4 regions of the Wansuia hejianensis genome follow, and region 2 is predicted to be linked to each of the others. Evidence: predicted binding sites of a transcription regulator. Region 2 holds the regulator's gene; each other region holds the start of a gene.
The links. Region 2 encodes Rex, which represses fermentation and respiration genes when NADH is low (regulators of the CRP and FNR family bind a similar motif). Its sites were predicted from a motif close to ATTGTTAANTANTTAACAAT; they were not measured.
Positions count from the first base shown of each region.

Region 1: a site for Rex is predicted at 4,021-4,040, ahead of pckA (phosphoenolpyruvate carboxykinase (ATP)). Genes of this name have one in related genera too.
Region 3: a site for Rex is predicted at 1,856-1,875, ahead of H9Q79_RS07060 (L-lactate dehydrogenase). Genes of this name have one in related genera too.
Region 4: a site for Rex is predicted at 5,487-5,506, ahead of asrA (anaerobic sulfite reductase subunit AsrA). Genes of this name have one in related genera too.

Region 1 covers NZ_CP060635.1:1,753,692-1,761,599, forward strand. Annotated here, with positions in the region: gene mscL (large conductance mechanosensitive channel protein MscL) at 1-188, shown strand, start outside; gene H9Q79_RS08070 (cation:proton antiporter) at 244-1,461, opposite strand; gene H9Q79_RS08075 (TetR/AcrR family transcriptional regulator) at 1,461-2,072, opposite strand; gene pckA (phosphoenolpyruvate carboxykinase (ATP)) at 2,366-3,964, opposite strand; gene H9Q79_RS08085 (LysR family transcriptional regulator) at 4,129-5,010, shown strand; gene H9Q79_RS08090 (signal peptidase II) at 5,007-5,465, opposite strand; gene H9Q79_RS08095 (zinc ribbon domain-containing protein) at 5,462-6,190, opposite strand; gene clpX (ATP-dependent Clp protease ATP-binding subunit ClpX) at 6,207-7,637, opposite strand; gene H9Q79_RS08105 (S1C family serine protease) at 7,876-7,908, opposite strand, start outside.
Region 2 covers NZ_CP060635.1:954,521-962,428, reverse strand. Annotated here, with positions in the region: gene H9Q79_RS04380 (NAD(P)H-hydrate dehydratase) at 27-1,508, opposite strand; gene H9Q79_RS04375 (redox-sensing transcriptional repressor Rex) at 1,578-2,234, opposite strand; gene H9Q79_RS04370 (ABC-F family ATP-binding cassette domain-containing protein) at 2,402-4,318, shown strand; gene H9Q79_RS04365 (glycogen debranching protein) at 4,327-6,417, opposite strand; gene H9Q79_RS04360 (ABC transporter ATP-binding protein) at 6,432-7,908, opposite strand, start outside.
Region 3 covers NZ_CP060635.1:1,535,438-1,543,345, forward strand. Annotated here, with positions in the region: gene H9Q79_RS07055 (NAD(P)-dependent malic enzyme) at 1-820, opposite strand, end outside; gene H9Q79_RS07060 (L-lactate dehydrogenase) at 846-1,790, opposite strand; gene H9Q79_RS07065 (helix-turn-helix domain-containing protein) at 2,059-2,382, shown strand; gene H9Q79_RS07070 (lactonase family protein) at 2,501-3,562, opposite strand; gene H9Q79_RS07075 (GNAT family N-acetyltransferase) at 3,764-4,660, opposite strand; gene H9Q79_RS07080 (RluA family pseudouridine synthase) at 4,830-5,765, shown strand; gene H9Q79_RS07085 (heme-degrading domain-containing protein) at 5,778-6,272, opposite strand; gene trpS (tryptophan--tRNA ligase) at 6,329-7,333, opposite strand; gene H9Q79_RS07095 (S-ribosylhomocysteine lyase) at 7,596-7,908, shown strand, end outside.
Region 4 covers NZ_CP060635.1:3,473,357-3,481,264, reverse strand. Annotated here, with positions in the region: gene H9Q79_RS15935 (DUF975 family protein) at 1-1,182, opposite strand, end outside; gene H9Q79_RS15930 (MATE family efflux transporter) at 1,595-2,962, shown strand; gene H9Q79_RS15925 (TetR/AcrR family transcriptional regulator) at 3,155-3,727, shown strand; gene H9Q79_RS15920 (DUF1330 domain-containing protein) at 3,811-4,101, shown strand; gene H9Q79_RS15915 (MBL fold metallo-hydrolase) at 4,105-4,956, shown strand; gene asrA (anaerobic sulfite reductase subunit AsrA) at 5,538-6,560, shown strand; partial or broken gene H9Q79_RS18575 (anaerobic sulfite reductase subunit AsrB) at 6,547-6,818, shown strand; gene H9Q79_RS18705 (ferredoxin-like domain-containing protein) at 6,974-7,165, shown strand; gene H9Q79_RS18700 (hypothetical protein) at 7,187-7,459, shown strand; gene H9Q79_RS15895 (ABC transporter ATP-binding protein) at 7,694-7,908, shown strand, end outside.

The DNA of each region.
Region 1 (7,908 bases), 800 kb from region 2:
ATTTCATTATCATCGCGTTCGTGATCTTTATGGTTGTGAAGGGATTGAACAAGCTGCGAGCCATGGGAGCCAAACCGGAAGCTGAGGCTCCGGCTGAACCCGCAACCAAGATCTGCCCTTACTGCAAGTCGGAAATATCTCCGGAAGCAACCCGATGCCCCCACTGCACATCCGTTTTGGAGCAGTAATTACCGGATAAAAAAATCATGGAGCTGCCATAAGCTGCGGAGCTCCATGATTTTTTTATGCCCTGTTCAATTCCCCCGCCCATTCAAAGCCCTTTTTAGCCATGAAAACAGCGATAACCTCATTGATTACGGCTGCGGCGGCAATAGTCCCCTGCACAATCGCCGCACACTCCGGCACCGGACCGCTCAGCACCGACACTGCAATTCCCGTGAATACCAACGAAACGCCTGAATGGGGCAGCAGCGTAAGGCCCAGATAATTACGCACAGCTCTTGGCGACCGGGTCGCTGCTGCTCCTGCAAACGCGCCAAAATATTTGCCACAGGCGCGGGCGGCAATATACACCGCCGTAAATGCCCCTGCTCCCAGAATCAGATGATAGTCCAGCGGCGCTCCCAGATTCAGTATGACAAATATCAGCGAAACACCGAGTATGGGGTTAAATTTTCCCATGAGCATATCCAGCCTTTCTTCTGAGATCATATTGGAAAAAACAGCCGAAAATGCCATTCCCAAGAGCATAAAGTTCAGTACAGGGCTGGGCAGCAGGCTATTCCCTATAAACCCGGCGCCAGAAGCCGCCAGAATCATCACTACCAAAAGAATCAGGCTGGTTCCCGGTCTTCTGTCCTTTTTCAGTACCCATCCCGCCACAGCTCCCACAGCACCACCGATCATCAACGGCAGCGCCACCACAAGAATAATCACATAGACCGGTAATTTTCCCGCGGACAGTTTACCTGCAATTACCGCAATTGTAGAAAAAAACACGACACAGCCGACAATATCATCCAGCGCCGCCATAGGAATTAACGTATCGGTCACAGGTCCCCTGGTCTTAAACTCTCTTACAATCGAAAGAGCAGGCGCAGGCGCCGTAGCTAATGCAATACCCCCAAAAACAAAAGCAAGATACACCGGAATCTCCATGAAATAAAAACCAATTCCAAACCCGAGTGACACCACGGCAAAGGTACAGAGGGATTGGGTGAGCGTAGTTATCACAATCGCTTTCCCAGACTTACGGATTTTTCTCCAGACAAGCTCTGTTCCAATCATCAGTCCTACCGCGCATTCCAGTATGTGGATAAAACTCTGGTACCAAAGCGCACTCATCAGTTCGTCACTCATCAAGGCGAGAGCATGCGGTCCCAAAATCATACCTGCAATCAGCCATCCCAAAATTGACGGCAGCCTCAGCTTAGCAATTAACTTTCCCGCCGCAAAGGCAAGCGCAAAGGAGGCCGCCAGCCGCAATATCATAAGATCCATCAGATTTCCCTCCTTTCAGCAACACCATAAAGCATAAATTCGATCATCTTGGACAGCTTCGCCTCATGGTCAGCCACCAAGAACCCAAAATCCTTACCGGCATACGCCGGGCTGCTGAAATAGCCGTTGAACATTTCCTGCATGATCTCATAGTATTCCATAGCATCGCCGCAGGTCACCCCTTCACGCAGGACCAGCCCTGAAATGGCGTTGCTATATACCTTCCTGTTAAACAGATCAAACTCTCTTTTCAATTTTTTTATTTCGTCCTTTAACTGTTCTGGCGGCTGTAATACCGCCTCAAAGAAAATGCGTGAAAAAAGAGGATGCCCGGAGAAATAATGAAAGCGGAATTCCATATACTTCTGCAAATCTATCTGCCCGCCCTGTTCCTTCAAATAATCGGTAACCTCAGTTAAACACTTTTCGACACAAATCAAATATAGCTCATCTTTACCTCCGAAATTATGGTAAAGCAATCCTTTTGAAATTCCATATTCATTACAGAGCGCATTGAGTGTAAAACCAGCATAACCCTTTATTCCAAATTCCTGTACCGCGGCTTTTATAATGCGCTCTTTTGTGAGTTCTGTTTTCTGCTCCTTCTTCACGTCAGCACCTTCTTCATATTATTGACCGATCAGTCCATTTATGTAATTCACATTATACTATTAATAGACCAATCAGTCAATAATAAGTTTTACTTTATAATCCCCAAATTTCAGTCTGTTCCTCCGGACACACACGGACATGCTCATTTCAGCCCTAATCTCCCCAATCATAAACGCCCGGAACACTTTATGCGCTGATATGAAGCTGCAGAGCATCCTTTCTTTACACTAATAAAAGAGCCTTGCTCTGCATAATGCAAAGCAAGGCTCCCTTCTGTTAATCTGATTTCTATTTATTCCCCTTTCGGGCCTGCCTCTGCGATGTTCTTCGGCATATTCGGATATTTCTTTGCGAAATTGTCCGCGAACATTTTAGCCAACTTCTTGGCGCTCACATCGTATGCCGCTTTGTCTTCCCATGTGTCTCTCGGGTTCATGATCTCGCTGGGAACGTTCGGGCAGCTCTGTGGTACATCCAAATTGAACGTATCATCATGCTTGTACTCTACTTTTTCCAGTTCGCCGTTCAGAGCCGCGGTAACCATCGCTCTGGTGAATTTCAGTTTCATACGGCTTCCCAGCTTGCCTTCGCCTGATGCGGGGCCGCCGGTCCATCCGGTATTGACCAGGTATACCTTTGTATTATATTTCTCAATTCTCTCACCCAGCATATTCGCATATACTGACGGGTCCATCGGCATGAAAGGCTCGCCAAACAGTGTGGAGAAGGTAGGCTGCGGCTCCTTAACACCTCGCTCGGTACCTGCCAGCTTGGAGGTGAAACCTGTAACAAAGTGATACATCGCAGCATTTTCATCCAGCCTGGCGATCGGAGGCAGTACGCCGAATGCGTCAGCGGTCAGGAAAATAACAACCTTCGGAATTCCGCCCACGCCCGGTATCGCCGCATTATCAATGTAATTCACCGGGTATCCTACACGGGTGTTCTCTGTGATGCTTCCGTCAAAGAAATCAAACTCGCGGGTCTCCGGATCCATAACCACATTCTCTACCAGACTTCCAAAACGGATAGCATTGTAGATCTCCGGCTCACCTTCAGGATCCAGATTAATGCATTTCGCATAACAGCCGCCTTCAAAGTTGAAGATGCCGTTATCCGACCAGCCGTGCTCATCATCACCGATCAGCTTCCTTGCCGGATCTGCGGACAGAGTTGTCTTACCGGTTCCGGAAAGTCCGAAGAAGACTGCGGTATCGCCGGTCTCCGGATCCATGTTGGCTGAACAGTGCATTGGCAGAACGCCGTGGTTCGGCATCAGATAGTTCATTACGGAGAATACACTCTTCTTAATCTCTCCTGCATACTGGGAACCGGCGATCAGCACCAGCTTCTGCTCGTAATCCACGAGAATTGCCGCTTCGCTGTGTACGCCGTCAGTATCCGGTACACATTTAAAGCCCGGAGCCGCGATGATCGTAAAATCAGCCTCTCCATATGCTGCAAGCTCTTCAGATGTCGGGCGGATCAGGAGCTGATGAATGAAAAGATTCTGGCTGGCCAGTTCATTAACAATGCGGAATTTCGTCGTGCATGCAGGGTCTGCGCCTGCCATACCGTCGAAGATAAAGATTTCACGATTCTGAAGATAGGCTACCATCTTCGCTCTGATCGCGTTAAATTTATCCTGAGAAATCGGACGGTTCACTTTTCCCCATGCGATGGAATCGTGGATCGTCGGGGTATCAACGATAAACTTGTCCTCCGGTGAACGTCCGGTATATTTGCCGGTGGTCACTACCAGGGCTCCAGTGTTGCTTAAAGTGCCTTCACCGCGGCGAAGTGCAGCTTCAGTAAGCTGTGCCGGGCTCAGATTGCGATAAACTGCGGTGGGGTTGATGATTCCTAATTTTTCCAGACCAAAAGTCTCCATTTGTATTACCTCCTGAGTTTTCTTTTATTGCTGTGCTTGATATAAAAATGACATTTCTTGTCACTTTATTCACAATGTATTATACTATCTCTTGATTATATAATAAAATAATATTATTATATGTTTAACATACATTTTTTTTATAATAGAAAGGATACATCCTTATGGCTGCCAATTTTGAATATTACAGGATCTTTTATTATGTCGCCAGATACAAAAGTTTCACAAAAGCAGCGACATTCCTCATGTCCAGCCAGCCGGCCATCTCCAGATGCATGAAAATCCTGGAGCATGAACTGGGCTGTATGCTCTTCATCCGCACTAAAAAAGGCGTCAGCCTCACGCCGGAAGGCGAAGCTCTCTACAACCACGTCAGTCTGGCCTGCGAAGAAATCTTCGCGGGTGAAGCAATTCTGAAAAACACCTCCGGACTCCAGGGCGGGGTCGTCCGCATCGGAACCAGTGAAACAGCCCTCCAGGTATTCCTTCTGGAAAGGCTGGAGCATTTCCATTCACTGTATCCGGATATCAAACTGCGGATCTCCAACAGCATCCCTCCGGAATCCAATAATGACCTGAAAAACGGCAGTATTGATTTCGCTGTGGTATCGACACCGACCGGCGCTTCCAAGCCTTTGGCCGAAACAGAACTCTGTCAATTACAGGATATCCTGATTGCAGGAAATCAATTCAAAGAATTGCAGGGGCGCACCTGGCATCTGGAAGAGCTGAAAAAATATCCTCTGATCTGCCTCGGCAAAGGCACCAAATCCTACAGCTTTTTTGAACGGCTCTATTCCTCCTATCACCTGGCTTTAACTCCCGATATTGAAGCGGCCTCCACAGACCTGATTCTTCCCATGGTCAAGCATAATTTCGGAATAGGCTTTCTTCCGGAAAGCTCAGCGGCGCCAGCCATCCAGGCGGGAGAAGTCTTCCAGATCGATCTCGCCGACCAAATTCCGCTCCGCAGCATCTGCCTCGTGGAAGACCCAAAGCACACTCTCAACCTGGCGGCGCGGCGGCTTCGTGAAATGCTGTTCTAGCCCTTCTTTTTATGCTTTCCGAAGCAAAACAATACTGTGCCAATGAATATACAGATATCAGACAGATTAAATACAACCCTCTTCAGCCGCTCCCATTTTACCTGGAAGCTGAAATAATCCGTCACATACCCCTGGTGGAACCTGTCATACCAGTTGCACATCGCACCCCCCAGAAGCAAGCTTAAGCCCGTCTTACGCCCCGCATTGCCTTTCCGGAATAATAGGCTGATAAAGTATACCAGTATTCCTCCAATCAGACCCAGAGTGCCTCTCCGGATCAGCAGCGGATGCTCTGACAGTCCGCCCATGGCAATACCACTGTTATGTACCTTCCGGATCAGGATTTTCCCTCCGAGAACAGATTTTTCCTCACCTTCCGGAAGATTCGCTTCCACATATTTTTTCAACAGCAGATCGCCTAAAAAGACACTCAGCATTATAATGATAAAAATCATAATTCATCCTCTTTTGCTTCTTCCGGGTTCTCCCTGGCCATTGCTTCATCAACAGAATCATCATCTGCTACGCCGGCCGCTCCGGTCATACTCTGCCCTTCATCCTGCCCGACGGTTTCCACAGCTTTTGGGGCTTCTGTCTCCATTTCTTCTCCGGCGCCTGCCCCAACAGCCTCCCCGGCCTGACATTCGTCCACCGGCCAGCCGGCGTCAGTATCTCCGCCGCCAGATTGATCCTCAAAAGGCTCACTCCTATTCACGTCTCCGCCGCCCTCTGTACCTGACGCTGCATCGTCTCCGGCATCTGGTTCGACATATTCCGACATATCCGGCTCCGCCTCCGCCGTATCTCCTCCGCCAATGGGCTCACCGCATTGCATACAGAAACGGGCATCCTGTGGGACACTGGCTCCGCAGGCAGGGCAAAGCTTATCTCCCCTTTTTGCGGCTATTTCCTCCCGGCAGGCGGCAATTTCATTCCGAATGGAACTGATTTCCTGACAGAGTTCTTTGATCTCAACAGAAAAACTTTCTCCGTTCACATTCTTCTGATAGATTATTTCTCCAATCCTTTTAAAATCTCCATTCATCTGCTGCTCTAAAGAGCTGACCTGGCCTCTGATCCTCTGAATCGAGATAAATTCATCTGTCTTCTTGGCAACTTTATCCGCCGTTTTAGAAATAGATTTTCCCAGGTTTCCGAAAAACCCTGATGCGTTTGCCATGTCTACAGCACCTCCTTTAGCCTAACGCGTCCAGCAGCGGAATTTCCTGGCCCCGCATCAGTATTCTGGGACCTCCCGTGTGCTCGATGTATTCCTTGGTAATTATAACCTCACCAATATTATCGTCCTTCGGTATTTCGTACATGATGTCCAGCATAAATTCCTCTATGATCGCCCGCAGCGCCCTCGCTCCGGTATCCTTTTCCAAAGCCTTTTTAGCGATCGCATGAAGAGCGCCATTGTCAAATACCAGCTTCACTTCATCCAGTTCCAGCAAACGCCGGTACTGCTTAAGAATAGCATTTTTCGGTTCCTGCAGGATCTTAACCAGCATATCCTCCGTCAGGCTTTCCAGGGAGAATACAATGGGAAGTCTGCCCAGAAATTCCGGAATCATTCCAAAGTTCCGCAGATCATCCACCGTTGCCTTCATCAGAATATTCTTGTCTTTATCATATTTATCCTTCAGATCTGCCTGGAATCCAATGGAAGACTTCTTATTCAGGCGTTCTTTGACGATCTCCGGCAATTCCGGGAATGCCCCGCCGCAGATAAAGAGAATATTCTTCGTATTCACCGTAGTGAGCGGAACCATGGCATTCTTGCTGTTGGCGCCCACCGGCACCTCTACTTCACTGCCTTCCAGAAGCTTCAGCATACCCTGCTGCACCGCTTCCCCGCTGACGTCTCTCTGGTTCGTATTCTTCTTCTTGGCTATCTTATCAATCTCATCAATAAAGATTATCCCGTGTTCTGCACGCTCCACATCATTATCTGCGGCTGCCAGCAGCTTGGATACGACACTCTCTATGTCATCCCCGATATAACCTGCTTCTGTCAGAGATGTGGCGTCTGTGATCGCGAGGGGCACATTCAGAAGCTTGGCAAGTGTCTGCACCAGATATGTCTTGCCGGAGCCTGTCGGCCCTATCATGAGCATGTTGGATTTCTCGATCTCTATATCTCCTGGCTCTGAAAGAATTCTCTTATAATGATTGTAAACAGCAACAGACATGACCTTTTTAGCTTTCTCCTGGCCGATTACATATTCATCCAGCTGTTCCTTAATCCTGTGGGGAGGCGGCACATCTTTCATGGTAAATTCTTTTTTGGGCGCCTTTTTCTCTTCCTTCCGCTTCTTGATCTTCTGCTGCGGGGGCACCTGGTTATTCAGCGCCGACAGATCAATCATGCTGATGTTCGGGGGCATGTTCTTCATCAGATCATTATAATTAATGTTGCTGTTCTGCATGGTATCAAAGCTTTTCTGCATACAGCCCATGCAAATATGGATCTTTCCGGGCAGTTCTACCATCTTTCCAGCCTTGCTCTCCGGACGGCGGCACATGAAACAGATTTTTTCATACTCGTCGTTATCATCTTTTTCTGTATCTTCAACAGAGAGTTCTTCTGTAATCTCTTCCCCTGTATCTTTTTCTTCCGACATATATCCTGCTTTCCTCTCTTTCCGTATATGTATGATTATATGCCAAAAGGGAGGAAGGAACAAGTAAAGTTTTTATGAATTACGCCATCCACCCTTTTATTCCTGCTGCCGTTCTTATCTGTATACAAAATCATGCCAGGATGCGTTTGGCAGGCAGCAGTCGCGTCTCACCTGTCAGGCATCCCGGCATGCTCAACTATAGAATCTCAGCCGGAAATTCATTTCCTATCATTTTCAGTTAGTTGCCGCCGTTCGGGAACAGCTGGCCATT
Region 2 (7,908 bases):
AAGCCATGCATGTCCGTTTTTTTCTGTTACAGGTACTCCGGGATAGCCTCCAGCACATTCCGGGCGGTCATAGAGTTTTCAGAGTATTTTGAAGATGCGCTCTCCCCGCACAGCCCGTGTACATACGCTGCCAGAGCCGCGGGCGGAACCGGAAGCTGAGGATACTGCGCCGCCAGCCCCGCTGCAATCCCGGAGAGCACATCTCCGCTGCCGGCCGTAGCAAGACCGCTGTTGCCGCTCAGGTTCAGGTAACATCTGCCGTCAGGCAGCGCCGTCACACTGCGCGCATCCTTCAGTATACAGGTCACCTGATGAAGTGTGGCAAATCTGCGGGCAGTTTCTATCAGATCCTTTTTTACCACTTCTGGCGTTGTTCCCATAAGCCGGCACATTTCTCCCACATGAGGAGTTATGATGCAGGGAGCTTTCAGAGCATTCCACAGCTCTTTTTTCGATGCCAGCAGATTAAGCGCATCTGCATCTATAACACAGGGAAGTTCATTTCTGTCAAGGAAATAAGCCAAAAGTCTTCCGGCGAACTCAGAGGTTCCCAGCCCCGGTCCGATTACAACAGAGTCGGCCCATTCCAGGTCACGGTTAAATTCCTGGAGGTTCCAGGCCGATTCCCGGTAGGTGGATATCAGCGCTTCCGGCAGAAGCACTGACAGGGGAAGGCGGTTGGCCTCAGGCGTATAGATTTTTACCATTCCGATCCCGGTCATGAGCGCGGCACGGGCAGCCAGATATGCGGCTCCGCACATTCTGTCCGATCCGGCAATTACCAGCAGCTTACGGAATGTGCCCTTATTGCCGGACGGATCCCTGGCCGGAAGGCAGGAAAGATCCGATGGCTCCAGACAATACAGTCCCGGCCCGCCTTCTGGTCCGGATCCCACCGGGATGCCGATATCCCTGACAACCACCGTACCCGCACAGGCAGCTCCCGGGTAGAGATACAGACCTGTCTTGCCCCGTGCGAAAGTGACCGTCAGGTCCGCCCGTGCCGCCGTTCCCATGATTTCCCCCGTGTCCGTATGTATCCCGGACGGGATGTCCACGGAAACCACAGTCCCTCCTGAGCTGTTGATTCCGTCGATTATCTCCCGGTATGTCCCTGCAACCGGACGGCGCAGGCCGATGCCAAAGATTGCATCTATGATAACAGTATATTCAGAAGGCCTGAAACTATTAATGAAAGTTACAGGATAATTTTCCGCTATCCGGATCTGCTGTTTGAGCTGCTCACTGTATTTTTCCGGGTTCCCTGTCAGACAGACAGCTGGCCGCCAGCCCCGTTCACATAAAATACGGGCTGCGGCAACCCCGTCTCCGCCGTTATTACCCGTTCCGCAGACCACGCAGACACGGCTCAGATCCAGCCCCCTGCCAGTCATCTCTTCCACTACCGCCAGCGCGGCCCTCTCCATCAGGACCATCGATGGGAGACCCATCGCCATCGCTGACTGGTCCGCCTGCCGCATCTGTTCCGCACTGAGAATTCTTCTCATTCCGTATGATTCCTCCTTTCTCCTGTGCAAAATAAAGGCAGAAGCCCTTGGACGGCTCTGCCTCTGTTGTTATTTATTCGTCTTATGCTTTTCTTCATAGCTGGTCAGATTATAGGAAAGCCGCATCAGGCTCTCGGACAGATGTACGTTCTCCACGATGACGTCGCGGGGCAGGACCAGATTCAAATCCGTATGGGCGAAATTCCAGATCGCCCGTATCCCGTATTCTACCAGAAGCTGGGCCATCTCTTTGGCTCTGGACTTCGGAAGGGTCAACGTAGCGATCTCTACTTTATTTTCTTTGATAAATTCCGGGAGCTCGTCCACCATGCGGATGGGAATTCCTCTGACTGTCACACCCTGCAGGACCGGATTCACATCGAACAGCCCAACCGTCCTGAAGCCGCTCCGCTCGAAGGAGGCGTAATTCGCCAGCGCCTGTCCGAGATTTCCCGCTCCGATAATCACCATGTTGTGTATTCTGTTCAGGCCAAGGATCTTGCCGATTTCATCATGAAGGTACCGTACATTATATCCGTAGCCCTGTTGTCCGAATCCGCCGAAATTATTCAGATCCTGACGGATCTGTGACGCAGTAACTTTCATCCGTTCACTGAGTTCTCCGGACGAGATTCTCTCCACACCGGCTTCCAATAACTCCCCAAGGTATCTGTAATACCTCGGAAGCCGCTTGATAACGGCTTTTGAAATACCCTTTTCGCTCACTACTCCTATTCCTCCTGTCCAGGTATTTGCTGCCCGACTCTTCGATCCACTAATTCTTTTACCATTATATCTATTTGACAGAAGATTGTCAAAGATTTCTTCTGTTTTTCTTGTCTATTTTCGTTTTTTCTGTATAATAAGTACTGAAAACAATGTGGAGGTGTAATATGGTACTGGCCTGTCAAAATATCAATAAGGCATTTGCAGCCACGGAAATTCTCCGTGATGTATCTTTTCATATAGAGGAACACGAAAAAGCCGCCCTCATTGGCGTCAACGGAGCAGGAAAGACCACTCTGCTGAAAATAATCATGGGAGAAATACAGCCCGATTCCGGCCAGGTGATCCTGGCTAAGGGGAAAACCATCGGATATCTGGCGCAGCATCAGGACATCAGCGGCGACCGGACCATCTACGAAGTGGTACTGGAGGCAAAGCAGGACATTCTGGATATGGAACGCAAGATGCGCGTTCTGGAGATACAGATGAAAAATGCGGACCCCGGAGAGCTGGATGGACTGATGGCTTCCTACACCCGGCTGACCCACACCTTTGAACTGGCCAATGGATACGCCTGCCAGAGCGAAGTGACAGGCGTACTCAAGGGGCTTGGTTTCCCAGAAGAGGATTTCCACCGGGAGCTGGACACCCTCTCCGGAGGGCAGAAAACCAGAGTGGCTCTCGGCCGCCTGCTCCTGACCAAACCAGATGTGCTTCTGCTGGATGAGCCTACCAATCACCTGGATATGGAATCCATCTCCTGGCTGGAAACGTATCTGATGAATTATCCCGGCGCGGTCCTGATTGTCTCTCATGACCGCTATTTTCTGGACCGCATCGTCACGAAGGTCATTGAAATAGAAAACGGAAAATCCTTAATGTTTCCCGGAAATTATACAGTCTACAGTGAGAAAAAGGCGGTGATCCGCCGGGCGGAATACAACGCCTATCTGAACCAGCAGCAGGAAATACGCCGCCAGGAAGAGGTAATTACAAAGCTGCGCTCCTTCAACAGGGAAAAATCGATCCGAAGGGCAGAGAGCAGGGAAAAGCTGCTGGATAAGATTGAAGTTCTGGATAAGCCCGCCATTCCCCAGGCGGACATGCGCATTCACCTGACGCCAAGGATCATCAGCGGCAATGACGTGCTGACAGTCAGAGGGCTGTCAAAAGCCTACTCCGGCGTATCCCTGTTTGAAAACCAGGATTTTGAGATACACAGGGGTGAACGTGTCGCCATCATCGGCAGCAACGGGACAGGAAAGACTACCATACTGAAAATTATTAACGGCCTTGTGGAGGCAGACCATGGGAGCATTGCGCTGGGTTCAAAAGTACATATCGGATACTATGACCAGGAGCATCAGGTACTGCATATGGATAAGACGATATTTGAGGAGATCTCTGATACCTATCCTTCGATGACCCAGACGCAGATACGGAATGTGCTGGCCGCATTTCTCTTTACCGGTGACGAAGTATTCCAGCCGATCCGCACACTGAGCGGCGGAGAACGGGGCCGGGTTTCCCTGGCCAAGCTCATGCTTTCAGAGGCTAATTTTCTCATACTGGATGAGCCCACCAACCATCTGGATATCGTATCCAAGGAAATCCTGGAGGAAGCTCTGAGAAAATATGCGGGAACGGTCCTGTATGTCAGCCATGACCGTTATTTCATCAACCAGACCGCTACCCGCATCCTGGAACTGACCGGCCAGACCCTGATTAACTATATCGGAAATTACGATTACTATCAGGAAAAGAAGGAAGAACTGACCCGCGCCTACGTCTCTTCCGCCGTCTCCGGACCGGAGGCTGAAGAACAGTCCGCATCTTCCGCCCAGATGGACTGGAAAACGCGCAAAGAGGAGCAGGCGCGGCTCCGCAAGAGAGAAAACGACCTGAAGAAGCTGGAAACCCTTATCTCGGAGCTGGAAACCCGGGATAAGGAAATTGACGAGGAATTTAATCTGCCGGAAACCGGAACCGATCTCCCTCGCTGCCAGGAGCTTTCCCATGAAAAAGCGGAAATTGCCGGGCAGCTGGAACAGCTCTATGACCAATGGGCTGAACTGGCAGAGTAAGCTGAAACCTATTCTGCCACGAATACTGCGGCAGACCGCGGCCCTATCATCATGCTTTTACCGTCAAAGGGCGTATCCGGCTGAAAAGAGTCTTCACAGAAGGTATGAAGCTTCAGCCGCCAGCCGCAGCCATTTGGAGCCTCCGGAAGCTCCTGCCTGTGAGGCTCCCAGTGAGCATTGACGGCCAGCAGCACCAGATCATCCTTCTGCCCACCTTTCTGTCTCCCGGCAAACAGCACGCCGATCTGCCGGGTAAACGGGTCCGTCTCCCTGTTCCACGCAGTTCCGTTGTGCAGCGACAGATCCGGCCAGCCGCACCGGGCAGGCGCAGTCTTGCCGCGCAGCACAGGATGCTCCTTTCTGAAAGCAATCAGCCGCGCCACGAATTGCTGAAATGTCCGGTATTGCTCCAGACGCGACCAGTCCAACCAGGAAATTTCATTGTCCTGGCAGTATGCGTTATTATTGCCGTACTGTGTGTTGCAGAATTCGTCGCCGGACAGGAACATAGCTGCCCCGTGGCTGCACAGAAGAACGGTAAATGCGTTTTTCCTCAGACGTTCCCGGAGGGCGAGAATCTCCGGAGCTTCCGTCTCGCCCTCAGCGCCGCAGTTCCAGCTGTGATTGTCCCAGGCCCCGTCAGTATTCTCCCATCCGTTCGCCTCATTGTGTTTTTCATTATAGGCGTACAGGTCATATAATGTAAACCCGTCGTGACAGGTAAGAAAATTCACAGAAGCGTTCTGCCGCCTGTCCGGCGGATACAGATCCTGCGAACCGCAGATGCGCTCAATGGCCGCAGCTGCGGTGTTTTCATCCCCTTTGAGAAAGCGCCGTACATCATCCCGGTATTTCCCGTTCCATTCCGCCCACCGGTTCCAGGACGGGAACGACCCCACCTGGTACAGGCCGCCCGCGTCCCAGGCCTCAGCAATCAGTTTTACCTGGCCCAGGATAGGGTCAAATGCCAGACTTTCCAACAGCGGAGGCTTTGACAGCGGGCTGCCGTTCTCGTCTCTTCCCAGAATCGAAGCCAGATCAAACCGGAAGCCATCGACTCTGTATTCAATCACCCAGTGCCGGAGACAGTCCAGTATAAACTGGCGGACCACCGGATGGTTGCAGTTCAGAGTGTTCCCGACGCCGGAAAAGTTATAATACCTGCCATCCGGCGTGAGCATGTAGTAAATTTGATTATCAATTCCCTTGAAAGAGAAGAATGGGCCCCGTTCATCGCCCTCCGCCGTATGGTTCAGGACGACATCCAGGATTACCTCAATGCCGTGCGCGTTAAATTCCCGTATCAGCTGTTTCAGCTCCGTCCCTTCCCGGTTATATTCAACAGCGGCCGTATAGCTGGTATTAGGCGCGAAAAAGCAGACTGTATTGTAACCCCAGTAATTCAGCAGCTGTCTCCCATCCACAATGCGTTCGTCAGCCGTCTCGTCAAATTCAAAAATGGGCATCAGCTCTACGGCATTAACTCCCAGCTCCAGAAGATAAGGCAGTTTCTCCATGAGCCCGGCAAAAGTCCCTCCATGCTTCACGCCGGAGGATGGGTGCTTTGTATAACCTCTCACATGTGTCTCATAGATGACCATATCCTGAAAAGGGATTTTTGAATCACAAAAACCGCTCCAATCAAAGGAATCCTGCACAACACGGGCATGATAGGCTTTTCCCTGTTCCTTCCGGCAGCCCCAGACGCTCTGGCCGGTAACCGCCCGGGCATAGGGATCCAGAAGGAACTCCGTCCGGTCGAAGAGCAGCCCCCTGGCCGGATCATGCGGCCCATCCATCCGGTAAGCATATTCAAACTCCCGGATATCCAGGCCAAACACAATCATGGAATAGGTGTGTCCGATTCTGCAGTCCTCCGGAAAGGGCAGCACTGCGAATGGCTCACAGGCCGCCCTGTGAAACAGGCATAATTCACAGGAGTCCGCTCCGCAGGAAGATATGGTAAAGCTGACGCCTCCCGGCACAATCACCGCCCCATTCTCCCGGAACAGGCCCGGCCGGATGCGGAAGCCCCCGACCTCCCCTGTAGCTCCCGGAGCCTGGGAGATATTTTCACAGCCTTCTGCACGATAACTCATATACCACCATCCTTTCAGCTCAGTTCAAACAGGCCGTTATACAGCTGGTAATAACGTCCTTTGGCGGCCAGAAGCTCTTCATGGCTGCCGCGTTCCACAATCTGTCCGTTCTCCAGAACCATGATCGCATCAGCGTTACGGACCGTACTCAGACGGTGGGCGATGACAAAGACTGTACGTCCCTCCATCAGCCGGTCCATCCCCTTTTCAATCAGAGCCTCCGTACGGGTATCTATGGAAGAAGTCGCCTCATCGAGAATCAGGACGGGAGGATCTGCCACAGCCGCCCTGGCTATGGCCAAAAGCTGCCTCTGTCCCTGGGACAAGTTGGCGCCGTCCGCTTTCACGAGCGTATCATAGCCCTGGGGCAGCCGGCAGATAAAAGAATCCGCGTTGGCAATCCGGGCTGCCTGACGGATCTCATCGTCTGTGGCATCCAGCTTTCCGAATCGGATGTTATCCGCTATTGTTCCGGTAAACAGATGGGTATCCTGAAGCACAATCCCCAGAGAATGACGCAGGGCATCCTTGCGCATTTCGTTGACGTTGATCCCATCGTAGGTGATGCTACCCCCCTGTACATCGTAAAAACGGTTGATGAGATTGGTAATCGTGGTTTTCCCGGCTCCTGTGGACCCTACAAATGCAATTTTTTGTCCGGGCTTCGCGTACAGGCTGATGTCTTTTAAAATGGGATGCCCGGGCTCATAGCCGAATTCTACGTTCTGGAACCTGACGTCTCCCCTGAGAGGAACCAGTTTCCCATCTGCCCTGCGCCAGGCCCAGCGCCCGGTTTTCCGGCTGCAAGGCGACAATTCACCATTTTTTTCTTCCACATTGATGAGGTCTACCTGTCCGTTGTCGCTTTCCGGCTCCAGATTCATCACCTCGAACACCCGCTCCGCGCCTGCCAGAGCTGCCAGCAGGAAATTACTCTGCTGTGTAAACTGGTTGATCGGGAGGGCCGACTGCCGGACAAACACCAGATAACTGGCCAGGCTGCCCACGTCTGTGAGGCCCCGGAGGGCCATGATCCCTCCCAGGACGGCGACAATGGCATAGTTGATATAGGAAATACTCACCACGGCAGGAATCATCGTAGCGGCATAGCTCTGCGCGCCCGTCCCAGCCTTTCTGAGAGCTTCATTTTTAGCCCTGAAAGTCTCCAGGCTGGCTGCCTCATGATTGAAAACCTTAACGACTTTCTGCCCGTTCACCATCTCTTCGATATAGCCGTCCAGATCTCCCAGGCTCTCCTGCTGGCGGGTATAATACTTCTTACTTCTCTGGCCGCTGAATTTGATGTATAAAAACATGGCCGCATAGCATATCACCACAATCAGCGACAGCCTCCAGTTGAGGATGAACAGAATGAGGAGCGTGCCCACCATCTGTATAAAGCTCTGAATCACCATGGCAAAGCTGTTATTCAGGGCATCGGAGATCGTATCCACATCATTGGTAAAATAGCTCATCACATCCCCGTGACGC
Region 3 (7,908 bases), 580 kb from region 2:
TGGTCTTTACCATCTCCGGAGTGACTGTTCCAGGCGCGGACACACCGATAAACACATCTGCTCCCACCAGCATATCAGCCAGGCTGCCTTTTTTCTTCTGGAGGTTGGAAATTTTCGCCATCTCCTGTTTCTCCGCATTCAGCCCTTCTCTTCCTTCATAAATTGCCCCGCTGCGGTCGCACATGATCACTTCCTTCAGCCCCAGGCTCACCAGCAGCTTGATGATCGCGATGCCTGCCGCGCCGGCGCCGGAGGTCACCACTTTAATATCAGACAGCTTCCTTCCCGTCAGCTTCAATGCGTTCAGCATGGCTGCCGTGGTTACGACTGCCGTTCCATGCTGATCATCATGGAAGATCGGGATGTCACAGCGCTCTTTCAGCTTTCTCTCTATTTCAAAGCATCTGGGGGCTGAAATATCCTCCAGATTGACGCCGCCGAAGCTGCCTGCCAGCATCGCAACAGTCTCCACAATGTCATCTACTTCTTTGCTTCTCACACAGAGAGGGAACGCATCCACTCCGCCGAATACCTTGAACAGGACACATTTCCCTTCCATGACCGGCATCCCGGCTTCCGGTCCGATATCTCCCAGGCCCAGTACGGCTGTTCCGTCAGTGACGACAGCCACCATATTGCCGCGGCGTGTATATTTATAAGAGAGATCCACATCCTCCGAAATCTTCAGACAGGGCTCTGCAACTCCCGGAGTGTAGGCAATGGATAAATCCTCCGGTGTCTCCAGCCTTGCGCGGCTGATCACCTCGATTTTCCCCTGCCATTTCTCATGTTCTTCCAATGCTTTCTGCTTTACGTCCATCTTTATTCTCCTTTTATTTGATGATTTATACAATTACATTTTCCTGGAACTCTTTCAGTGTCTTCACAGACAGCTCCATGGCCTCTTTTTCTTCCTCAGTCATCGGAAGTTCCAGAGTCTTCTCCACACCGTCCCAGCTGACAATACAGGGCATGGAAATCGCGACTCCCGCCCAGCTGCCGAATTCTTCACCCAGAACGTGTGCCACAGGAAGAATGGCGCTTTCATCCTTCATGATTCTCTCCACGATGTTAGACACCGCCATGGCTATTCCATAGAAGGTGGCCCCCTTCATCTGGATAACCTCTGCCCCGCCTTCCTTGGTACGTTTGGATATGGCCGCCTTGTCCAGGTTAACACCTACCTGGGCAGCATATTCATCGATTGGCACGCCGCCAATATTAGCAGCGCTCCAGACAGGCACCTGGCTGTCGCCATGCTCTCCCAGTATATATGCATTCACGTCTTCTATGTTAACCTTCAGAGCCTCACTGATAAAGTAGCGGAAGCGCGCCGTATCCAGCGAAGTCCCGCTCCCGATCACCCGGCCTGCCGGCAGTCCGGATTCCTCGGTCACCGCTGCCGTCGTAACGTCCGCCGGATTGGAAACCACCAAAATCAGGGGGTTTTTCGCGTGTTCCATGATACTTCTGGTAATGCTTCTCACAATTGAAACATTTGTCTTCGCCAGATCCAGCCGCGTCTGACCCGGTTTTCTCGCGATTCCGGCCGTGATGACAATCAGCTGCGCGTCCGCACATTCTTCATATCCGCCTTTGCGCACCCAGACCTGCTTAAAAAAGCTGGTGCCCTGGGCGATATCCAGCGCAGCTCCCTTTGCCCTGTCTTCGTTGAGGTCCACCAGCACAATATCATTCGCCTGTTTTCTCACCATCAGCGTGTACGCAATGGCCTCGCCTACGTTCCCAGCACCTACGACAACAATTTTGTTCTTGTGTGATTCTGTCATGTGTCTGCCCATTCCTTTCGTTCTACTCTATACACTCTTTACACGAAAATGTCTATACTTTTCCCATTGTCAAGAAAATAACAAACATTTTTTTAATCATACACTAATATGCATATTTTTTCAATATAAATTTGCAAATTTCTTTAATTTTTTAAGATTTCTTTTGAACCATAAGAATAAATCTCTCTTTAACATCTATTAGGAATTCATTTCCCCGTTACAATGGAATTAGAAAACAGCGATACTGCAGGAATGAGGTATATGACTTATGAGAGACACAGACGTAATTCAACACATCAAAAACCTTTGTACTGAAAGGCACTGGAGCTACTATCGCCTTGCCCAGGAAGCAGGTATTCCCTATTCTACAATCAGCAACATGATCCACAGAACGAATATCCCAACCATCCCGACTTTGCAGAAAATGTGCGACGGTTTCGGTATAACGCTTTCTGACTTTTTCCTGGACGAGGTGTCAGAGGTCCACCTGACACAACCCCAGCAGGAGGTGTTGGAGCTGTATGGACGGCTGAGCATAGAAGATAGAAAATTGTTTCTGGCTTACGGAAAAGGGTTAGGAAAAATTCAGTAATGAAGTACGGAGGACTTTCTTAAATGTAATAAAATCAGAAGCGCCGTTCCGGCAGCAGGGCAGTTTCGCTTGCCTGCTGCCGGAACGGCGCTTATCGTTAGATCTGGTATTGCCGTATTTAATATCCCATGGGGGTGATTAATATGCAGTTCGGTGTCTCAACCTTCATTGGCTTTCCCTTCATCACCAGCACTTTTTTCTCATAATCAATGGTAAAGGTAGTGATGGAATTGCTCTCATGGTTGACTACAGCAATGTGCTTGCCGTCCGGGAACAGGGCTATATCCTTGGGGTATTCGCCGCTGACCGGGAGGGCGAATTCCTTGTTCAGCATCCCTGTGGACGGATCAATCCGGAACATGGCAACCGTATTGTCCCCGGCCGTGGAAGTGAACAGATAATTGCCGTCTTCTGACAGACACATCCCTGAAGCCGCGTCATGCATCCTGTCCACATTGTCTGATGTGGTGCTGACGGTCTGAATTTTCTCAAACGCAGGGTTCTTGTCCTTGGAGCCGCACTGGTAAGTAAAGACGTCTACCGTATTGGACAGCTCATAGAGCAAATAGGCATATTTCCCGTCCGCGCTGAAACGGAGGAGACGGGGGCCTGACTCTCTCGCGCAACGGAGGATGTCCACCAGCGAAAGCCTGTTGTGCTCTGTGATCCTGTATACCTTCACCTGGTCAATCCCATTGTCCACCGCACAGAGAAACCTGTTGTCAGGAGTGGGAACCACACAGTTGACATGGGGGCGGAAATTCCGCTCTGCCACGCTGCCCAGACCCTTATGGAACACCCCGTCCATCACGCTGCCCAGACGGCCGTCCTGATGGGTGTGGACAACGGTTACCTTCCCGTCGTGGTATCCGGCAACAAACAGGTATTTACCCGTCTGGTCCACAGACAGATAGCATCCTCTCATCCCGTCAATGTCTACCTTGTTAATCAGCGTCAGATCGCCGTCGGCCTCCACGGCAAATACCGCAACTCCTTCATCTGCGATGGAATACAGGTATTTTCCGTTTAGTGAACGGCAGATGTGGGAAGAGTTGTTGATCGGAACGACCTTGCGTTCCTCAAGCGTCCCCTCTTCCAAGTTAATATCATAAAGATGAATGCCAATACTGCTTCCGTGGGTATAAGTGCCCACATATGCGACATATTTATTATCACTCATATCGGATGATCCTTTCCCTAAAATCTCTTCTGTCCCGCCGCAGCCCTGCCTCCTGCCGTTCTTCTCTTCCCGGCCGGACAGGCCTGAAGCTTCTTCCTGCCTCTCGTTACCTGAACATTATAACACGTTATTTTACCCTGGACAATGAATTTCCTGAAAATACATCGGCCCGCCTCCTGTGCCTGCCCTTCTGCCCTGCCTTCAGGCGTGGGTCATTGCCGGAAAGCAAATCTGCTCCCTGATCAGCATCTGCGCGTCCGGACCCATCAGAAATAAGGTGGACTGTTCTTCGTGATAGACTTCAGCCGTCAGCCCTTCTCTGTCTCTGACCGGAAAACGCAGTACATAGCCAGGCCTGTCTTCAGAAAGAACTGCCTCCAGTACTTTTTCCATGGGGATCTGCGGTCCGCAGTAGATATCCTCGAATCTGAGGCGTTTTTCCTCCCTGCTCAGCACGACCACAGCCTCCGGCTCTTCCAGATAATAGATTTTACCCTTCATCATGTCGTCGCCGTTTAAATAGAGTATGTTCATATTTTTCATCTGTATCCGGGAATAAGGATTTCCCCGGAAGGCCACGGAACGGAACAGCTCCTGATCCTCCCTGACATTCAGATCCAGCTTCCTCAGCCTTTTCCCGTGTTTTTTCCCTGTAAAAACGCCTGCCCACTGGGTCTCGTCCGCCTGCCGGAAGCCAAACTTAGGATAAAAGTCCACAACTGCGTTCTTGGCGAACAGATAGATCATATCACACCGCCCTTGCCATTCCTGAAATATCCGGTCCATCAATACTCTGATCAGCCCTCTGTTCCGGTACTCCAGATCTGTCATAACCGTGCCAATCAGCACATATTTCCTGGATTTCCCGTCCCAGATGAAATCCATGGTGCTGGCTGCGACATTAGCCACCGGACGTTCGCCGTCCAGCAGCGTATATGGGATGTATGTATCATCAAAATATCCGCCTTCAAACCAGGGAGTAAAATCCTGATGGAAAGCCTGATATGCCAGATCAATATATCCCTTCAGATAGCTTCCTTCCCATTTTCCCCTGATCAGCAGATTATATTCCTTTCCTCTTATCTCTATTTTCTCCATATATCCAGTTCCTCCTGTCTTTGCCGTTTGACTTCTAAACGCGCATGCCTTCCGGCCCACCTGTCCATTATAATGCCCTGATGCGGGACGCCGCAAGCCTTATTAGAAAAATCGGTTTGACTTTTTTCTTGATTCCCTATACCATGGTAAGGTACAGAAAGGATACCCTATGGAACGACTATTTTCTTACAGGATTTTACCGCCAGACGCCGGAAAGACAATTGAACAGTTTTTGAGGGCACAGGGCTTTTCCCATCACCTGCTGATTTCTCTGAAGCACTCGGAAAACGGGATCTGCCTGAACGGGAGCCGGATGTTCACAAACCACATCCTGGCAGCCGGAGACCTGCTGGAAATCCGCCTTCGTGAATCTGTTTCCTCACCCAATATTCTGCCGGCCCCGGTGCCGTTTACCCTGGTTTATGAGGATGAGGACCTGCTGGTCATTGATAAACCCGCCGGCACTCCGGTACACCCTTCCCAGGGCAATTATGACAACACGCTGGCAAACGGCCTGGCTGATTATTTTCTGAGCAGAGGAGAACCTTTTGTATACCGGTGCATCAACCGGCTGGACCGTGACACCACCGGGCTGCTGCTGGTGGCCCGGCACGCTCTCAGCGCCTCTGTCCTCTCCGCCCAGATGACCCGGCGCCGGATACACAGAACTTATTGTGCCATAGTAACGGGCCTAACGCCTCCGGAGGGAACCATAGACCGCCCCATTGCCAGAAAACCCGGCTCCATCATTGAACGCTGGGTAGACCCAGAGCACGGGGAACCGGCGGTCACCCATTTTCAGACGCTGTGGCAGGGAAAAGATTTTTCACTGCTGAAGCTGCAGCTGGAAACCGGCCGGACCCATCAGATCCGTGTTCACATGGCCGCCTCCGGCCACCCGCTCCTGGGCGACACGCTCTATGCCCCCGATGCGCCCCACTCGCCTATTCTCCGCCAGGCGCTCCATTCCTGGCGGCTGGAATTCCGCCATCCTCTCACAAAAGAAGCGATGCGTTTTACCGCACCGCTTCCCGATGATATGATGTCAGTATTGTTTCAGGCCAACCCAGACATTGCTGCAGAATACAGCCACATCTTTGAATAAAGACCTGGCCTGTCAGACCGCCCGGATTCTGGGCACTTCGTCAATATGGAGGTATTTGCTGATACTTTTGACCAGCAGATCGTGATCAGCCACATGGTTCGGCCCGGATACCGCTATCACACCGATAACGCCCACCTCTTCCACACGGATCGGAAAAGCTCCGCCCATATCTGCGCATTCCGACGGGTCCAGCCCCATCAGCTCCAGATTCTTTTCATTCTGGCGCAGAAGCATGTGCAGATGCAGGCTGCTGCGTTCCATCCTGCGGACCGTGTTGATCTTTTTCTGTACCCAGTCTTCCGTATACAGCGTGGTTCCGTCAAAATCATATTGAAATACGGTCTGCCCGTTGTTCAGCTGGATCTTCAGGGCTACCGGCGTATTCCGCCTTCTGGCCTCCAGGACAATCAGATTGCCCAGCTCCCAGGCATCTCCATTGGTAAAATGACTGAACTGCAGGATCTCTTCCTGCATCTCCAGCACTTTCAGCAATTCCTCAATTGTCATAAAACCACCCTTTCCTCTTTAAATGCTTATTTTATCCGGATGCTCTGCCCCGGAACTCAGCGGGGCCGCTCCGGGAAGCCCACTTTTTTCTGAACCTTGCGCAGCGTTTTATTTGCAAAATACTGTGCCTTCTCCGCATTGTTCTTAATGATGGAATCCAGATAGGTTTTATCCTTCTCAATCTCTGCCACACGGCTCTGAAGGGGCTGCAGGATGGAATTGACCGCCTCTCCCACCGCTTCCTTTAATACCCCGTAGCCCTGGCCTTCAAATTCTCTGACAGCCTCGCCGGGCTGTTTGCCGGTACAGGCACAGTAGATATCAATCAGATTCTTAACCCCCGGCTGCTCATCCCGGTAAAGGATCACTCCCTCGGAATCTGTGATCGCGCGTTTACATTTTCTGATAACGGTGTCCGCGTCATCCATCAGGTAAATGCTCCCGTTGGGATTCTCATCGGATTTGGACATCTTCTTTGACGGGTCCTGGAGGCTCATGATCTTGGCTCCCACCTTCCCCACATAAGCTTCCGGCATGGTAAACACATCTCCGTACAGATTGTTAAACCGCTCCGCAATATCTCTGGTGATCTCCAGATGCTGCATCTGGTCGATCCCCACAGGAACCACATCCGCCTGATACAGCAGAATATCGGCTGCCATCAGTACCGGATAGGTGAACAGTCCCGCGTTGATATTATCCGCATGCTTTGCGGCTTTGTCTTTAAACTGGGTCATGCGGTTCAATTCGCCCATGTAGGTAAAGCAGCTGAGGATCCACATCAGCTCTGCATGGCCTGATACGTGGGACTGGTAGTAGATACAGTTTTTCTCCGGGTCCAGGCCGGCGGCTATATAAATGGTCAGCAGCTTTCTCGCCCGCTTTCTCAGCGTGGCCGGGTCCTGGCGGACTGTTATGGAATGCATGTCAACCACACTGTAAAAGCACTCATATTCATCACTCAGGGTAACCCAGTTTTTCAGCGCACCCAGATAATTCCCCAGCGTAAGGCTGCCCGTAGCCTGCATTCCGGAAAACAATACTTTCTTATCGTTCATCATAATTCTGCCCTCTTTTAATCCAAACCAATATTTACAGGCCGCCTTAAGCCTTCCGTCCTGCCGGCCTGCCATAATTTTCAGTTTAGCATTATCGTTTGCGAAAGTCAATTTCTGATTTAACTCCTGCATCACGTGATGGCTGCAGCTACGCCCGCCGAAGCTTGGCTGTTGATGGTATGTTGACTTTCTTTCAAAACCTGTTTACAATGAGATGCAGAAACCAGCTGCACATCAGTTTAAAATATAAACAGGAGAGACTGCCATGAAAAAAATCGCGAGCTTTACTATTAATCACATAAAACTTCAGCCGGGAATTTATGTATCAAGAAAGGACCATATCGGCGCTGAGACCGTAACCACCTTTGACCTGCGGATGACCTCTCCGAATGAAGAGCCTGTCATGAATACGGCGGAGGTCCACGCCATCGAACATCTGGCCGCTACCTGCCTGCGCAATGACGCTGAATTCGCTGATCAGATTGTCTATTTTGGACCTATGGGATGCCGTACCGGCTTCTATCTGCTGCTGGCGGGGGATTATGAATCGAAGGAGATTGTCCCGCTCGTCATACGCA
Region 4 (7,908 bases), 1.4 Mb from region 2:
CCAGACGGCGTATTTAATAAGCTTCGCCTGGGTTTCCTCATATTCCTTCTCTTCCCTGCGGTAAAAAAGTGCTATTCCAAAATTCCTTGCCAGGAACCCCCGCATTCCCCGCAGGTCCTTCGACTCATCCGGCTGGCTCAGTGCTTCAATGGCGTCAGCATAAGCCTCGCGTATCACATCTTCACCGGCTTTTTCATACAGATATCTGTCATTCAAAAGCTCCGTTCCTTCTATTCCTGCCTCTTTGGAAATCCTGCGTATCTCCGTATAATATTCGCTGAACGCCGCTACTTTATAAGGATTGGAATAAAAAACCGCCGTGGCGCCAAAGGTCAGTGCGCCGAGGATTTCCCAGCCTATGTATGAAAGCTCGAAGACAAAGCACTGCCACTTATGGCCCTTCATCATCCTTCTGGAAAGCGTGATGGCCATTCCCGGGGATATGTCCGGGTTCTCAGCCACAATATACGGTATCAGATAGTAGGAATACCGTTTAATAATGCCGCCCACAATTGTCAGTGTCCACAAAGTCAGGTATAAAGCCGACAGAAGCATGGTACAGGCAGCCTTAAACCACTTCCTCACACGGAGCAGGAACATGAATCGCTGAACCGGCAGTTTTTCATAGGTGCGGCCTTCCAGAAAAATACGCCGGGAAATGGCCGTATACAGATTCTTAATTAAAAACCAGAACAAAAAGATGAGCAGAAAGCTGCCGATGATCCAGATAACAGCGCTCACGCTTCTGGAGCCCGTAATTGAATTCAGCGCTGAGATTAATGAAACATAGATACCGCCGGAGGTAATATCATTCACCAGCCCCGCCAGCACTCCCTGGGTCCTCCCCAGCATCGGGTTCCCGTTCCTGGATGCTTCGATATCCTGTTCTCTCAGTCTGTCCGCCAGGTTTCGCGCGTCCTCTTCCCTGCCCGCCAGCATATCATACACCACGTCCACAATCCCCTCCCGGGAACTGACCTCCATCCTCACCGTTTCTTCAGATTCGCCAAAAGCCCCCTCCGCCGGGTATCCGATATTCGCGGTCTGCGCCTTTATGCCGTTCAGGGAACTTCCAAATTCTGATCCCAGAAAAGCCGCAATCAGACAGGCTGCCACCAGTACCAGATAATGCTTTTTTAAAACCCGCCGTCCTCTGTGTTTCATATCACGTCTTGTTATCATTCTCCTGTGCCCTCATCTGCCTTCTATGTTTGGTCTTCAGTTAACCGCATACTCCCCGGAAGTGATGCGGCTTCAATGGGCCAGAACAAGCCTGGCTCATTTTTTACGCATAACCATATAATCCGGGAAATTTGTCCCCGGATCACATTATATATGACATCTGCAGTCTTCGCAACTGTAAGAAATTTTTCAGGCGCACTTCCTTTGCTGCAAGCACGAGAGATTCTGTCCGAGTATCTATAGAAGACTGGGCCTCACCTAGAATCAGCGCCGGAGAATCGGCCGCCGCCAGAAAATTCTTTTCTTGCTTTCCGTCAGCCGCATGATTATACTGTTTCTAGTGCCTGAGCACAATCTGTCATGTCAGATACATCAATTTATCCAGGAGTTTACACAGATCATGCAGCAAAAGATAAAACATACCAATGATTTCGGCAATGACCCGATTCCTTCCTTAGTCCTGCGCCTGTCTGTTCCCTTCATGTTCGCGCAGTTTGTGAATGTTCTGTACAGCATTGTGGACAGAATCTATATCGGCAATATCCCCGGGTCCGGGAGCGTCGCTCTGGCAGGGGCGGGGGTGTGCGCACCTATCATTACGCTCCTCTCTTCCTTTGGCACCCTGGTGGGTATCGGGGGTTCTATTCTGTTCTCCATGAGGCTGGGGCAGGACAATAAACGGCAGGCGCGGCTGATTCTCGGCAACTGTTTCAGCGTACTGCTGATCTTTTCTGCCGTTCTGACACTGGTGTTTCTGCTCACTAAGGGATATCTTCTGAGCTGGTTCGGGGCCAGCCAGACTACGTACCCTTACGCCGATACCTACCTGACCATCTATACCTGCGGGACCTTTTTTGCCCTGCTTTCCATCGGTATGAATTATTTTATCACTGCCCAGGGATTTCCCCTTCTGGGTATGGCTACAACCCTGATCGGCGCAGTCCTGAATATTTTGCTGGACCCGCTGTTTATCTTCGTGTTTCATATGAATATAGCGGGGGCGGCCGTTGCCACAGTGCTGTCGCAGCTGGCCTCCTGCGTCTTTGTTCTGCTGGTGCTTCTCCGGAAACGCATGCCTATTCGTCTCTGCCTTCTGCGGCCGGCCGGACGGCTGCTTGGGCAAATTATGGGCCTGGGCTTTTCCCCGTTCCTGATCCTGGCGACCGACAGTATCATCATCATTGCTATGAATGCGGCCCTGCAGTATCACGGAGGCCCCGGATATGGAGATACTCTCATCACCTGCGCCACAATTGTACAGAGCTACATGATGCTGATTACATCACCCATGTTGGGAATTACCGGTGGAAGCCAGCCGCTGATCAGCTTTAACCTGGGGGCCGGAAAACAGGACCGCATCTGCAGGATTATCCGCTGTGTCCTGCTGCTGTGCATCTGTTTTACATCTGTGATGTTCCTGCTGTCCAGGATACTGCCTTCAGCCTTTGCCCGTATCTTCACGGCGAATCCGGAATACATACAGCTGTCTGTCTGGGGCATCCACGTATTTACAATGATGATCATTCCTCTGTCGCTCCAGTACACATTCGTGGATTCACTGACAGCCCTGGGGATGACAAAGCTCTCCCTGACTTTGTCTCTGTTCCGTAAAACACTGTATCTCCTGGCCGCCTGCCTCCTGCCCTTCGCCTTTGATCCATCTGGCTCCTTCTATGCGGAACCTGTCGCAGACGGCACAGGCGCATTCCTTTCTACGGCAGTTTATCTGTTTATCTATTTTAAATATCTGAGAAAACCGGGAAGCCTCCAGTCCATATGAAACCATCTTTCTGCGCGTCTCAGAACCTTACAGCACAGCAGGCAGTTGCCAGATCGAAGCGACAGCCACAGGATAGCCACAGAAAACCCGAAATACTTGGTTCAACAGTAACCCAATTCTAACGGGATATACATTGACATCTGATGTATAGAGCGCTATAATGCAAGTATTCACTTGCGCCAGGAGAAAACAATGTTTGATGAGACACAGGCAAAAATCATACAAGCCACTATGAATCTGGTCATGGAAAAAGGTTATTCTTCCACAACCACCAAAGATATAGCCCTTCATGCCGGTATCAATGAATGTACTATTTTCCGCAAATTTCACGGAAAAAAGGATATCGTACTTTCGGCCATGCAGCTTCCAGAATGGAATCCCGGGCTGGAGGAATCTGATTTTACCTGGTGCGGCGACCCGGAAAGTGATCTTGTCTCCTTCGCCGAGACCTATATGCGCCATGTAACACCGCGGATGGTAAAAGTCTCCATTGGCCTGCGCACCCCGGAGCTTTATCCCGATACCGCCGAAGGTATCCTGAAAGTTCCCTGTGTATTTAAGGCTGTCCTGCTGAGATATTTTCAGTCTATGCTTGTAAAAGGGAACATCAGGAATACGGACTGCGAGTCTATGTCCATGGCTTTTCTATCCATGTGCTTTGGTTTTGTATTTTTTAGAGCTTCTTTTGGGGAAAAGCTGTCAGCCCTTCCGGAAAAGCAGTATATATCTGAAAGTGTACGGATTTTTTTAAAAGGCATCGGTTAATGCACAATCCTGGTGCCTTTGTTTTTGCCCGCAACGCAAGTGTTTACTTGCATCCACATCTGTTAACCAAAAAGGAGGGTATTATGGTTTATTTTATTGCAGCTATCATGATTGATCCACAGAAAGGTGCCGGAGAATATGAAGGCTACATCCGAAGAGTAAAGCCTGTTGTGGAACGGTATGGAGGCCGCTATCTCCTCAGATCAGAAAAAATCACGCCTCTTACCAGCCGCTGGGAACCTGACAGGATGATCGTGATTGAATGGGATTCCAGAGAGCAGCTGGAACTTTGCTTCAATTCGTCAGCTTACAGAAAAATCGCCGGGATGCGTGAAAACTCCGTAGACAGCCGGGCAGTGATTGTGGAGGGATGATAAATGGAACTATGCAGAAATATTCATCAGATACGGATTGATTTCCAGGTAACAGAGACTGTGAGCCGTTACGTGTTTATTTATCTGATTACCGGAAAAAACTGTTACCTCATAGATACAGGCACGGCCGGGAGTGAACATCAGATTGCCGCGTACATGACAGCCATCGGCCGGAGCATCCGGGAGATTAAAGCCATCCTGCTGACCCATTCTCATCCTGACCATATGGGAGGTGCAGCCGCAGTACAAAGGGCTTCCGGCTGTAATATATATGCTTCCTGCAGGGAACAAACCTGGATTGAAAACATAGACATACAATTCAGAGTACGCCCGGTTCCTAACTTTTACAAACTGCTGAAGGAACCGGCAGCCGTGGACCATCCGCTTAAGGATGGAGAGCAGATATGCCTTGAACCCGGCCTAACCTCCATAAGCCTGGAAACGCCCGGACATTCTCCGGGCTCCCTGACTTACCTCTTCAATGAAAAACACATTTTGTTCACCGGAGATGCCATACCGGCAAGAGATGATTTTCCGATATTTTCAGATCTGCCGAAAAGCCTCTCATCCCTCCATAAACTAAGCAGTCTTCCGGACATCCTGACCTGCTGCCCCGCGTGGGACAGAGTGTATCGCAGAGAAGAAATGAGCAGCAGAATCCGGCAAGCCGAAGCGCTCCTGCGCAGTCTGGATTCCTGCATTCAGACTGCGCTGGGAAGGGCAGATCTGAAGCCCGGTGAAGAAAAGCTGAATTATATCTGCGGATCTATGGGATGGAATCCGGCGCTCATAAACCCTTTGCTAAAAAAAGCCTTGCTGCATCAATGCAGAGCATTGCGCAATATTCAGAGATAACTCTTCTGGGGGGGGGGGTGGAATTTTTAAGCTATATTTATCATGACGGGAATCTCCATCGATACCAGGGCAATCAGCTTACTTTTTCTGCTGGAACTACAAACAGAAAAAAGGATGAATTTGGGAAACAATTCAGTTTTTCGGTTACTGCATCAGAATCAATTTCGATTAAACCATGCACAACACTTACACCTTTTAGGCATACTTATTACACCTTTTAGAACAACACAAACTATCCTTCCAACCTCCAAGGCATGCATTACGGAATACTGTTAAGTATACCACCAGAATCTATGACAGTCTATATCTATAGACATCTCACCTCATAAACGTGAAAATTCCTCTTTAGAAATGCAAACATTTTTATCAGCTTTTAAGATATTATAAAGAAGTGAAGAAAACTATGTAAATTACAAAATAAAACGATTTATTTCTAACAGCCAGATAAATCCCACTTTCAAAGGCATATGTTGCACAGGCAACGTTTATTCTCCACCTTTTGTGATATCTTTAGTACAACAGCAATCGGGGATGTTAAATATTTAACATCAAATTATCTAAGGATTTTGGGAGATGTAGCCATGGGTTTTATCACACAGCAGGAGCAGCCGGATGCTCTGCTTGAGCACTTGAGGGCTGATTATACCATTTATGCGCCTAAGCGCTATGTGGGCGGCGGTTCTTTTTCCGATACATACTGTGTTCGATATGGTGAGATACAGTCAGTGAACGAAATTATCTTTGATGAAAAATCGCAGTATTCTTTTAAAGAAGTCCTGCTACCGGTCTCGCAGACTCTGTTTTATTTCACAGAGCATGAGGTGAAGGAGGCGGATGCGCCCGTCAAAGGCGCTGTCATCTTTCTCCGAAGCTGTGATATTCACGCATTAAAACGGCTGGATGACATGTATCTTCATAACGGCCCGGAGGATTATTATTACAGGCGGCTCAGGGATCGCATTAAGCTGGTGTTAATGGGATGCGGGGATTCTTTTGAGAACTGCTTTTGTGTCAGCATGGACATAAATATTGCAGATCACTATGACCTGAGCACAGACGCCGTCGGCGGTCAATATTTTCTGGACAGCAAGGATTCTGAATGGTCACAGTTTCTTTGTGGATTAGGTATTCCTAAGCAGCCGGTGGTTCCCGCCCATGTGACTGAAAACACTGTAACACTTTCAATTCCTGACAATCTGGACTGCTCTGTGAGCGGCAGCAGTATATGGACGGAATACGACAGCCGCTGCATAAACTGCGGGCGGTGTAACTTTGTCTGCCCCACCTGCACCTGTTTTTCCATGCAGGATCTCTTTTACTCCGAAAATGCGAGAGCAGGTGAACGCCGGAGGGTATGGGCCTCCTGTATGGTAGATGGCTTTACGGATGTGGCCGGAGGCAGAAGTTACCGGAAGCAGAACGGGCAGCGCATGCGGTTCAAGGTTTTGCACAAGGTTCTGGATTATAAGCAGCGCAATGGCTATCACATGTGTGTGGGCTGTGGGCGATGCGACGATATCTGCCCGGAATATATTTCTTTTTCCAATTGTGTTAACCGGTTAGAAAACGCTATGAAGGAGGTATCCAGCCATGTTGCAGAATGATTACATACCCTTTTCCTCTGAAATAATGGACGTAATCCGCCATACGGCGATTGAATATACTTTCCGCATGTCCTGTAAAAGCGTCGTCAGACCCGGGCAGTTTTTGAGGTGTCTATTCCAAAGTATGGCGAAGCGCCTATCTCTGTCAGCGGTATCGGCGACGGCTACGTGGATCTGACGATCCGCAGGGTAGGGAAGGTGACAGATGAAGTTTTTGAACGCTACGTAGGCGATTCACTGTATCTGCGGGGGCCTTGGGAAATGCGGACACTGTAAAATAGGAAAGACTTATATCTGCCTGGACGGCCCGGTCTATAACTATTCTATTGGCAAAAATCTAATTGACTGAAAAGAGGTGAACGCTATGGATATAAATACAAAAAAATTAAAGAAAAACGCTTTCCGCATCCCGCATACGTGTTCCCGGCGGCCACCTGGACGCGAAGTATCTCGGAAAGATTCAGGAAATAGCCGAAACCTACGGGGACGGGACTGTGCACATCACCAACCGTCAGGGCTTTGAGATCCCGGGCATTCCCTTTGATAAAATGCCCGAGGTTAACGCCGCTCTCCAGCCGCTGATTGACGGCCTGGACCCGCAGTGAAAAAAATATTACCGCCTGACATTGTTCGAACGCAGCGGCAAGAAAAACCTGCGGCTGGGCGAAGACTTCATTAAATGGGCAGATGAAGACAGCATCATTAAAATTATTTTAAACACTTACGACTACGTGAAGGAATACATCGATCTCAGCGCTCCCGGCGGCAAAGAACATATCGGCTACATCGTTGACCGGACAGGATTTGAAGAATACAGAAGATGGGCGCTGCGCGGCGTAAAGCTGCCCGGCATCGCAGAGGTTTATACACCTGTTTACTGGAAGGGAGTGAAATACTAATTAAAAGCAAAGCACCAGATACAGCACATGATGAACAGAGGTAAATCAAAGGTGCCGATTCAGGAGGGCAGCCGAAATTAGTTTGTCTGCCCTTGTGAAAACTAAAACCTATTGATTTTTTCCAAACGGAAAAATATAACTTGACTCTCCCATAATAGGATACTTTATAATTGCTCCAAAGAGAGTATACCCGGCAGACTTCAACTAGCTAACAGGAGGAAAATATATTCAGCTATGATCAGACTTCTCAGATTTCTATCACCCTATAAAGGCAGAGCAGCCGCAATGCTTCTTCTGCTGTTCCTACAGGTACTGGGCACACTGTACATTCCCACCCTTACGGCGGATATCGTAAATAGAGGCATCGTAACGGGGGATCTGGATCACATCTGGAGGGTCGGCGGCTTCATGCTGCTGGCAGCCATTTTGACCGCAGGAGTCTCTGTCGC